Regions from separate parts of the Streptomyces sp. NPDC087300 genome, predicted to be linked through region 2. Evidence: riboswitches for the same ligand, from Rfam matches in the RefSeq annotation. Region 2 holds a riboswitch; the other holds the start of a gene.

Region 1 (5,387 bases), on a different contig from region 2:
CTCGGGTTGGGGGCGTGGATCATCTCGCCGTGGCCCACGTAGATGCCGACGTGGCTGATGCCGGAGTAGAAGAACACCAGGTCACCGGGGCGCAGCGCGGAGCGTGGAACCCGTTGGCCCGCGGCGATCTGGGCGTAGGTGGTGCGGGGCAGCGAGACGCCCGCGGAGCGGTAGGCGGCCTGGGTGAGCCCGGAGCAGTCGAAGGCGTTCGGTCCCGTGGCGCCCCAGACGTAGGGGCTGCCGAGCGCCTTGTAGGCGTACGAGACGGCGGCCGCGGCGCGGGCGTTGGGAGCCTTGGCCGTGCCGCCCAGGGCGGCGTCACGGACGTCTGAGCGGGTGGCGCGGTCGCCTTCGGGGTTCGCCAGCTCGGCGCGCTCGTCGCCCGTGAGCCGGGCGAGGAGGCGCTTGGCCTCGTCGAGCTTTCCGGTGACCGTCTTCTTCTGCTTCTTCAGCTCCGCCTGGCGCTCGTGGAAGGAGGCAAGACGGTCGTCGGCCTCGGAGTGCAGCTGGCGGATCTCCTGGAGCTGCTTGCGTATGTCGCTGACGGTCGCGGCCTGGCGGTTGCCGGCGCGGTCGGCGAGCGAGGCGCGCTCCAGGAACTGGTCGGGGTCGGAGGAGAGGGCCAGCTGCATGGCCGGGTCGACGCCTCCGGCGCGGTACTGGGCGGCGGCGTACGAACCGAGCTCGTCGCGCGCGGAGTTGAGCTCGTCCGTCTTGCGGGCCGCCTCGTCGCGCAGCACTCCGAGGGACTTCTCGGCCTTGTCGGCCTTCTCCTTCGCGCCGTTGTACTTCTCGGTGGCGATCTCCGCCTCGCGGTAGAGCGAGTCGACCTTGGACTTCACCTCGGCCGGGCTGAGCCGGGGGTCCGCGTGTCCCACGCCGTCGAACGCGGTCGCCGACGCGGCTCCCGCGAGGGCGAGGGTGACGGCGGTGCGGGCCGTGTTGCCGCTGAGCGAGCGCTGTTTGGGCTTGCGGTGCGCTGACACGAAGAGGGGCTCCTTACGTGTCCGGCGGCGGCCCGCACAGGGGGAGCGGACCGCCGCCGGTTCCTCGGCGGTGGTGTCCGACTGCCGCCCCGGGTCCGGGCGGCGGTGGGGAGCCGGTCACCTGGTGGAGGACGCTAAACCTGACCGTCACGGCTTGGTGTCCGATTGCGCGGAAGTGGCAGTAGTGGACGGATCGGTGACGGAAGACGACCGTGTCGATCACTGTTGGAGGACCACTTCACACGGCTGTGCGACCGATCTGCGGCTTGTGCCCCGGGTGTCCGCGTGACGGTGGTAAGGGACCGCCCGCAGTGGCCGGAACGCGCCCGGTTAGGCTCCGGCTCATGGACGTACTCATCCATCTCTTCGTCGGCCTGCACATCATCGGCATCGCGTCGCTCCTGGGCGGCTTCCTGACCCAGATGAAGCAGATGGGCCAGGGCACCGCCCGGTTCAGCCCCGCGATGCTGCACGGCGCGCTGACCATGCTCGTCACCGGCGTCCTCCTGGTGGGCCTGAACCAGGCGGACGACAACCCGGTCAACAACCTCAAGATCGGCATCAAGATGGCCGTGCTGATCGTGATCCTCGCGCTGGTCTACGTGAAGCGGGACGAGGAGAAGATCGACAAGGGGATGTTCGGCGCGGTCGGTCTGCTGACCGTGGTGAACATCTTCATCGCGGTGCTCTGGACCTGAGTTCTCCCGACCTCTACGCGCGCGTGGCCCGCATCCCCGAGAGGATGCGGGCCACGCGCGCGTAGAGGGTGCTTTTCGCCGTCGGGCCGTGACCACCAGGCCGTGACCGCCGGGCCGTCAGGCCCTCACGCGGGGCGCACCACGCTGTGGATCGGCATGTAGTAGATCGACTCGACGCGGACGTTCGCGCCCGGCTTCGGGGCGTGGATCATCTTGCCGTTGCCGATGTAGATCCCTACGTGACTGATGTCGTCGTAGAAGAACACCAGGTCACCCGGTTTGGCGTCGGCCGTCTTCACCGTCGTGCCGACCTTCACCTGGTCCCACGTGGTGCGCGGCAGAGAGATCCCGGCGGCCTTCCACGCGTCCTGGGTGAGCCCGGAGCAGTCGTAGGAGTCGGGGCCCGTGGCGCCCCAGACGTACGGCTTGCCGATCTGCGCCTCGGCGAAGTCGATCACCTTCGCGGCCTTGGTGGCGTAACTGCCGTCGGTGCTTCCGGAGCCGGAGCCGGAGCCGGAGCCCGAACCGGAACCTGAGCCCGAACCGCTGCCCGAGCCCGCGCCGGAACCCTGGCCCTCGTCCTGCTCCTGCTTCTCCTTCTGCGCCGCTTCCTCCGCCTTGCGCTCGCGCTCCGCCTCCGCGGCCTGCTTGCGGGCCAGTTCGTCGGCCTTGCGCTTGGCCTCCCGCTCCTTCTTCCGCTCGATCGCGGCGAGCCTGGCCTTCTCCTCGGCGGTCAGCTCCGACAGGACCTTGCGGGCCTCACCCAGCTTCTGCTGGACGGTCCGCTTGCTCGTCCTGAGGTCGTCGCGCGAGTCGGTCAGCGTCCTGAGGCTCTTCGCCGCCTTCGTGCGCTGCTTCGTCGCCGAGACCTGCTCGGTCTGGTAGTCGTCGACCGCCTTCTTCTGGCGTTCGGTGAGCCGGTCCGACAGGTGGTTCTGGTCGAAGTAGCCCTGCGGGTCGTCGGCGAGCATCATCGTCGCCGTCCCGGAGATGGCCCCGGTGCGGTACTGCGCGGCGGCGAAGGAGCCGAGCTCCTGGCGGGCCTCGTTCAGCTTCTCGGTGCGCTTGGCCACGTCGTCCAGGAGGTGATCGACCTTCTTGCGCTGCTTGTCGGTCCTCTCCTTGGCCGAGTTGTACTTCTGGGTGGCCACGCCCGCCTGGTGGTAGAGGTCGTCGACCTTCTTCTGTACTTCTTCGAGGCTGGGCTTCGTCGGCGCGGAGGGGGCAGCCTGCGCGCTCTGCGAGAGGAGGGCCACCGAGGTGAGGGCGGCCGTGGTGATGCCGATGGCGGGGGCCGTGCGTTTGCCGGCCGTCCGGTTCCGCGGTTTGCGGTGCGACGCCAAGAGAGGCGACTCCTTCCGTAGACCGCCTACCGGGTTAGCTGTCGGGTTCGGGCGGGTGCTTCGGAAGGTTGCCCTACGGTCCCGTACTACGTACGGGACCGATTCACCCCAAGGTCTTGGTGGGTCCCCGGCTCCGAACACGTCGGACTCGGCGTAGGCCACCCGTTCCCGGCGGGGTTCGCCGGTGGCGGTACGAGCGGCCCGCGCAGCACGCTAGCCAACTCGTGTGGCCCGTGTGAAGGTTGATGTTCGATATGCCCGATACATTTTCGTGACTTTTCGAATCGCCCGATGAGGGTATGTCGCGCGGTGGCGGAATGTGATCGTCCACGGGCGGGCCGTGACCGGGAGGGACCGGTGGGCCGTCTTCGGAGGGCGTTCGCGAGCCGATGCCAGAGGTGGTCCCGCCGTCACCGAGGGGCGGGATCCCCGTCAGCAGGGGGCAGGAGGGCCTTCGGCCGGGGAAGGTGGCCGGAACCCGGGGCGGGTTGTCAGTGGGGCCGCCTAGACTCGGGAGGCGATGAGCAGCCTCTTTGATGACAGCTTCCTGGCGGACCTGCAGCCCTCCCGGGCCGCGGACGAAGAGCCCCCGCCGCCGCCCGAGGACAACACTCCGGAGCCCATTCCGGATGATCTGTTCGACGGGAAGTTCGACGCGCCCCTGAGCAGGGACGCGCACTATCGCGGCGGTGCCCCGCGCCCGGTCATCGACCCGGCGGCGCTTCTCGACGGGCTCAACGAGAACCAGCGCGCGGCCGTCGTGCACGCGGACTCCCCGCTGCTCATCGTGGCCGGCGCCGGTTCCGGCAAGACCCGCGTGCTGACCCACCGCATCGCGTACCTCCTCGCCGAGCGCGGTGTGCACCCCGGCCAGATCCTCGCGATCACCTTCACGAACAAGGCCGCGGGCGAGATGAAGGAGCGCGTCGAGCAGCTCGTCGGCCCGCGGGCGAACGCGATGTGGGTGTCGACCTTCCACAGCGCCTGCGTCCGCATCCTGCGCCGCGAGTACAAGAAGCTGGGCTTCACGTCCTCCTTCTCGATCTACGACGCCGCGGACTCCAAGCGCCTGATGGCCCTGGTCTGCCGCGATCTGGACCTCGACCCGAAGAAGTTCCCGCCGAAGTCCTTCAGCGCCAAGATCTCCAACCTGAAGAACGAGCTGATCGACGAGGAAGACTTCGCGGGCCAGGCCGCCGACGGCTTCGAGAAGACCCTCGCCCAGGCCTACGCGATGTACCAGTCGCGCCTCCGCGAGGCGAACGCGATGGACTTCGACGACCTGATCATGACGACGGTCCACCTCCTGCGCGCCTTCCCCGACGTCGCCGAGCACTACAGGCGCCGCTTCCGGCACGTCATGGTCGACGAGTACCAGGACACCAACCACGCGCAGTACGCCCTGGTGCGCGAGCTGGTCGGCCCCTCCGGAGGCGAGGGCGACGACCCCGGCGAGCTCTGCGTGGTGGGTGACGCGGACCAGTCGATCTACGCCTTCCGCGGCGCCACCATCCGCAACATCCTCCAGTTCGAGGAGGACTACACGGACGCGACGACGATCCTCCTGGAGCAGAACTACCGCTCCACGCAGACGATCCTGACGGCGGCGAACGCGGTCATCGAGCGGAACGAGAGCCGTCGCCCGAAGAACCTGTGGACCAACCAGGGTGCGGGCGCGCGCATCACGGGATACGTCGCGGACACCGAGCACGACGAGGCGCAGTTCGTCGCCGACGAGATCGACCGCCTCACCGACGCGGGCGACGCGAAGGCCGGCGACGTCGCGATCTTCTACCGCACGAACGCCCAGTCCCGTGTCTTCGAAGAGATCTTCATCCGCGTCGGCCTGCCCTACAAGGTCGTCGGCGGCGTGCGCTTCTACGAGCGCAAGGAGGTCAGGGACGTCCTCGCCTACCTGCGCGTGCTCGCCAACCCCGAGGACGCGGTGCCGCTGCGGCGCATCCTCAACGTCCCCAAGCGGGGCATCGGCGACCGCGCGGAGGCGATGATCGACGCGCTGTCGCAGCGCGAGAAGATCTCCTTCCCGCAGGCGCTGCGCCGCGTCGACGAGGCGTACGGGATGGCGGCCCGCTCGACCAATGCCGTCCGGCGTTTCAACACGCTGATGGAGGAGCTGCGGACCATCGTCGAGTCCGGCGCGGGCCCTGCGGTCGTCCTGGAGGCCGTGCTCGAACGGACCGGCTATCTGGCCGAGTTGCAGGCGTCCACCGACCCGCAGGACGAGACGCGCATCGAGAACCTCCAGGAACTCGCCGCCGTCGCGCTGGAGTTCGAGCAGGAGAACGGTGCGGCGGCCGAGGGCGCGGAGGGTGCCGAGTCCGCGGAAGGCGCCGGGGGCA
Region 2 (5,387 bases):
GGATCACCGAGGCGATGCCGCTGGCGGCGCTCAGGAAAGTGGCGGAGGAGTACGAAGAGCAGCCGAGGACGGACGAGGAGACGTACGACGACGGTCTCGTATGGGCCCTCGCGCTCCGGGCCGGCGTCGCCGGACTGCTCGTGCAGGGCGAGACGGAGGGGACGTGGCGGGCGTGCGGCACGCTGGTCGCGGACGCCTTGCGCGCACCGGACTTCCCGGCGGCCGACGAATACGTCTGGTGGGCCATGCTCCAGAACGCGCAGGAGCACAGCCCGGCGAAGCACGGCGAACTCCTCGCGGCGGCCAGGTCCGCCCTGGCGGGACGCGGGGAGTCGGGTGACGTCGGAGTGATGCAGGCCCTCGCGGAGTTCGCCAGTGCGGCGGGGGACATGGCGGACGCCAAGTCCTGGTACCGCAGGATGGTGGAGCACGACCCGGACAGGGCCCTGCTGGTCGGCCTCGACCTCGTGGAGCTCGGCGAGCACACGGAGGCCGCCGGATATCTGGAGACGGCCGCCGCCGACGGCAGCCGCGGCGCGGTGGGGCAGCTCGCCCGTATGTACGTCGACCGCGCGGCGCACTGGCTCGCCCGCGCCGCCGAGCAGGGCGACGTGCAGGCCGCCGCCACCCTCGCTCACCTGCGGTCAGCCCCCGGCATGGGTCCGGCTACCGTCAAGGAGTGACCGAAAAGACCGCCCCCTCCGCCGCCGGGGGCACCCCGGAGACCCCGCCCGAGGCCCAGGGGCCAGAACTCTTCACCTGGGAGTTCGCCACCGACCCCTACCCCGCGTACGCCTGGCTGCGCGAGAACTCCCCGGTGCACAGGACCACGCTGCCCAGCGGCGTCGACGCCTGGCTGGTCACCCGGTACGCGGACGCCAAGCAGGCCCTCGCCGACCAGCGGCTCAGCAAGAATCCGGCCCACCACGACGAGGGCGCGCACGCGAAGAGCAAGACGGGGATCCCGGGCGAGCGCGGTGCCAATCTCATGACGCACCTGCTCAACATCGACCCGCCGGACCACACCCGGCTTCGGCGCCTCGTGTCGAAGGCGTTCACGCCGCGCCGCGTCGCCGAGTTCGAGCCGCGCGTGCGGGAGCTGACGGACCAGCTCATCGACCGGTTCGTGGAAGGGGGGAGCGCCGACCTCATCCACGAGTTCGCCTTCCCGCTCCCCATCTACGCCATCTGCGACCTCCTCGGCGTCCCGCGCGAGGACCAGGACGACTTCCGCGACTGGGCGGGCATGATGATCCGGCACGGGGGCGGGCCGCGGGGCGGGGTCGCCCGGTCGGTGAAGAAGATGCGCGGCTATCTCGCCGAGCTGATCCACCGCAAGCGCCTCGACCCGGGCGACGACCTCATCTCCGGCCTGATCCGCGCCTCCGACCACGGCGAGCACCTCACCGAGAACGAGGCCGCGGCGATGGCCTTCATCCTGCTCTTCGCCGGCTTCGAGACGACCGTCAACCTCATCGGCAACGGGATGTACGCGCTGCTCACCCACCCCGAGCAGCGCGCGCGGCTGCAACGTGCCCTGGAAGAGGGGGACACGGCGCTCCTGGAGACGGGCGTGGAGGAATTGCTCCGCTTCGACGGTCCTGTCGAGCTCGCCACCTGGCGGTTCGCGACGGAGGCGCTCAGCGTCGGCGGGCAGGACATCGCCGCGGGCGACCCCGTTCTCGTGGTGCTCGCCGCCGCCGACCGCGACCCCGAGCGGTTCGCCGAGCCCGACACCCTCGACCTGTCCCGGCGCGACAACCAGCACCTCGGATACGGGCACGGAATCCACTACTGCCTCGGTGCCCCGCTCGCCCGTCTGGAGGGCCAGACCGCCCTCGCGACACTCCTGCGGCGACTTCCCGATCTGCAACTCGCGGCGGATCCTGCCGATTTGCGGTGGCGTGGCGGGCTGATCATGCGGGGACTTCGCACGTTGCCCGTGGAGTTCACATCCGCACAGAAAACGGCGGGCAACTGACGGACCGTCAAGACTGTGACTTTCACGTGATCTCCGCTGCATCGACTTGTGACAAGCGTTCGAGTGCGACTACGTTCACGTCGACTCGGGCACCCGGTGCCCCAGTCGCCGCACCAGTCCCCAAGCTCTCGGCTCCGCTCGAGCAGGGGAGACCCCACCCGTGAAAGGCAACCGCATGCTCTCCGGCAATGGTCGTCACCGACGCCCCCGCCAAGCCCCGGCCCTCATCGTCGCGGCAGGAGTCACCGGATCCGCCATCGCCATCCCACTCCTCGGCGCGACCAGCGCGAGCGCCGCCGACACGGCGACGTGGGACAAGCTCGCCGAGTGCGAGAGCGGCGGCGCCTGGAGCGCCAACCCGGGCAACGGGTACTACGGCGGGATCCAGTTCTCCCAGGACATGTGGGAGGGCTACGGCGGCCTCGACTACGCGCCGAGCGCCGACCAGGCGTCCAAGTCGCAGCAGATCGCCGTCGCCGAGAAGGTCCTGGAGGACAAGGGCCCCGGCGCCTGGCCGAGCTGTGCCCCGATCGCGGGTCTCACCGACGACGACGCCGCGGCCGACGTGGACCCGGGTGACCCGATGACGCCCCCCTCGGACCCGGCAGGGTCCGAAGGCAAGGACAAGTCCGAAGGCAAGGACAAGTCCGACGGCAAGGACAAGCCCTCGGAGAAGCCTTCGGGCAAGCCCTCCGACTCCGCGGACCCGGCGGACGGTACCGACGGTAAGTCCGGCTCCGACGACGCGTCCGACGACGCCTCCGGAGACAAGGATCACGACAAGTCGGGCAAGGACGGCAAGGGCGGCAACAGCGACAAGGACGGCAAGGGCAGCGGCGGGGACGGCGAGAGAGGCAAGGGGGCCGACGGCAAGGACGGTGCGGAGGACTCCGGCAAGTCCGGAGGCGAGGACTCCACTTCGCCCGGATCCGAGGACTCCACCGCCCCCTCCGACGACTCCGCCCCCGGCCGCCACCGCGGCGACCGCGCCGACGAGCAGCCCTCCGGAGGCGACGGCGAGGACCGCACAGGACGGCACGCCTCGCGCGGCGGCGACCGCTCGGGCAAGACCGCCGACGGGACGTACACGGTCCGCTCCGGCGACAGCCTCTCGGTGATCGCGGACGACCTCGGCGTCGACGGCGGCTGGCCCTCGCTCTACGCCGGGAACAAGAAGACCGTCGGCGGCGACCCGGACCTCATTCTCCCCGGTCAGAGCCTCGATTTGGGCGAAAAGTAAGGGAAGTTGACGAAGAGTCGGGCGGGGCCTTCGCGTCGAATGTCCGATTTGGCGCGAGTGAGAGATGGGTCTCAGAAGCCCTGATCGTCTTTGAAATTCCGGCGATCGCGTGTCTACGGTCGTCACCGCTCGCCACTGGTGGGCCCCGCCGGTCGGTACGCCGAATCCTGCCAACGGCCGGACGGGAACAGTCGTCGCTTCGAGCGCCGTAGGCAGGAGCGGGGGACCCAAGGTAAGTGCCGGGCCCGCCCGTTGAGCGGCCACCAGCCGAGAGGCTGGGAGGCCGGGAGACGGACGGAATCGGCTAGGGGTTAAGTCGCACTCAAGAAGTGCGACCGGGCAACCACATCGGCCCGCACCCGACAGCTCACCTCGCAGGCGTCGGTGAGGGGATCAACTCATGCTGTTTTCCAGCAAGGGCAAGCACCGCCGTCCGTCCAAGGCCACCCGTGTCGTCACGCTCGCCGGTGTCACCGGTGCCGCCGTGGCCGCCCCGCTGATGGCCGCGGGCTCCGCCTCTGCCGCCACCGGCGCCGAGTGGGACGCCGTCGCCCAGTGCGAGTCCGGCGGCAACTGGTCGATCAACACCGGCAACGGCTACCAGGGTGGCGTGCAGTTCTCGCCGTCCACCTGGGCCGCGTACGGCGGTACCAAGTACGCGCCGACCGCCGACAAGGCCTCCAAGGCCCAGCAGATCGAGATCGCCGAGAAGGTCCTCGCGGGCCAGGGCAAGGGTGCCTGGCCGAGCTGTGGCGTCGGTCTCTCGGGCGCCGCCTACAACGGTGGCGGCGGCCAGCAGGAGCAGGCCCCGCAGCAGCAGGCCAAGCCGCAGCCGCAGAAGACGCAGCAGCAGGCCGCCCCGCAGCAGCAGGCCACGCCGAAGCCGCAGCCCACGCCGCAGACCGAGACCAAGAAGAAGACCGTCGAGACCCCGACCGGCAAGACGGTCAAGAAGGGCGACGGCGAGTACAAGGTCGAGTCCGGCGACACCCTCTCCAAGATCGCCGAGTCGCACAAGGTCAAGGGCGGCTGGCAGAAGGTCTACAAGCTCAACGGCGACATCATCGACGACGCCGACTTCATCTACCCGGGCCAGCAGCTCCACCTGAAGTAGCGGCCCCACCCGGCCGTGCCTCGGCGGACGCACGGCCACCCCCCCGTCCCCACGGGCTCCCCGCCCCGGTGCGCGTATCCCCCGTACGCACCGGGGCGGGGCCATGTCCGGGTCCGGCCGCGCGGCCCGGCCCGGTTCCGTGTTCGCCCCTAGCGAGCTACCGGCCAGTAGAAACACGGGCTTCCGTCCCGTTTCCCGGGTATTTGGGCCCTGGCCCGTCCCACGGGACGGGCGGTCGGCTGGCCGAAGCCCTGGAGCCCGTTAGGCTCGTGAGACGCAGGGCTGAAGCGGCCCCGCGTAAATGCGTCATATCCCAGAAGGAGATGCTCGTGCCGTCCATCGACGTCGTCGTAGCCCGGGAAATCCTGGACTCCCGAGGCAACCCCACGGTCGAGGTCGAGGTCGGCCTCGACGACGGCAGCACGGGTCGTGCCGCCGTTCCGTCCGGTGCCTCCACCGGTGCTTTCGAGGCCATCGAACTCCGTGACGGTGACCCCAACCGTTACCAGGGCAAGGGCGTCGAGAAGGCCGTCCTCGCCGTCATCGAGCAGATCGGCCCGGAGCTCGTCGGCTACGACGCCACCGAGCAGCGCCTGATCGACCAGGCGATGTTCGACCTGGACGCCACCGACAACAAGGGCTCGCTCGGCGCCAACGCCATCCTCGGCGTCTCGCTCGCCGTCGCGCACGCCGCCTCCGAGGCCAGCGACCTGCCGCTGTTCCGCTACCTCGGCGGCCCGAACGCGCACCTGCTGCCCGTCCCGATGATGAACATCCTGAACGGTGGGTCGCACGCCGACTCCAACGTGGACATCCAGGAGTTCATGATCGCCCCGATCGGCGCGGAGTCCTTCTCCGAGGCCCTGCGCTGGGGCGCCGAGGTCTACCACACCCTCAAGAAGGTCCTGAAGACCAAGGGTCTGTCCACCGGCCTCGGCGACGAGGGCGGCTTCGCCCCGAACCTGGAGTCGAACCGCGCCGCGCTCGACCTCATCGTCGAGGCGATCAAGCAGGCCGGTTACGTTCCCGGCGAGCAGATCGGCCTGGCGCTC

Evidence for each region. A riboswitch is a leader RNA that binds a small molecule or an ion and turns the genes downstream of it on or off. The one in region 2 is predicted to bind cyclic di-AMP.
Region 1: linked by a shared signal. The riboswitch ahead of ACIO9J_RS05855 (NlpC/P60 family protein) and the one ahead of ACIO9J_RS30290 (transglycosylase family protein) in region 2 are both predicted to bind cyclic di-AMP.

What each region holds. Positions count from the first base shown of each region.
Region 1 covers NZ_JBIUYI010000002.1:53,828-59,214, forward strand. The annotation lists gene ACIO9J_RS05845 (NlpC/P60 family protein) at 1-986, opposite strand, end outside; gene ACIO9J_RS05850 (hypothetical protein) at 1,331-1,684, shown strand; gene ACIO9J_RS05855 (NlpC/P60 family protein) at 1,810-3,027, opposite strand; cyclic di-AMP (ydaO/yuaA leader) riboswitch at 3,035-3,191, opposite strand; gene ACIO9J_RS05860 (ATP-dependent DNA helicase) at 3,548-5,387, shown strand, end outside.
Region 2 covers NZ_JBIUYI010000007.1:443,493-448,879, forward strand. The annotation lists gene ACIO9J_RS30275 (sel1 repeat family protein) at 1-683, shown strand, start outside; gene ACIO9J_RS30280 (cytochrome P450) at 680-1,981, shown strand; gene ACIO9J_RS30285 (transglycosylase family protein) at 2,157-3,221, shown strand; cyclic di-AMP (ydaO/yuaA leader) riboswitch at 3,416-3,617, shown strand; gene ACIO9J_RS30290 (transglycosylase family protein) at 3,622-4,335, shown strand; gene eno (phosphopyruvate hydratase) at 4,659-5,387, shown strand, end outside.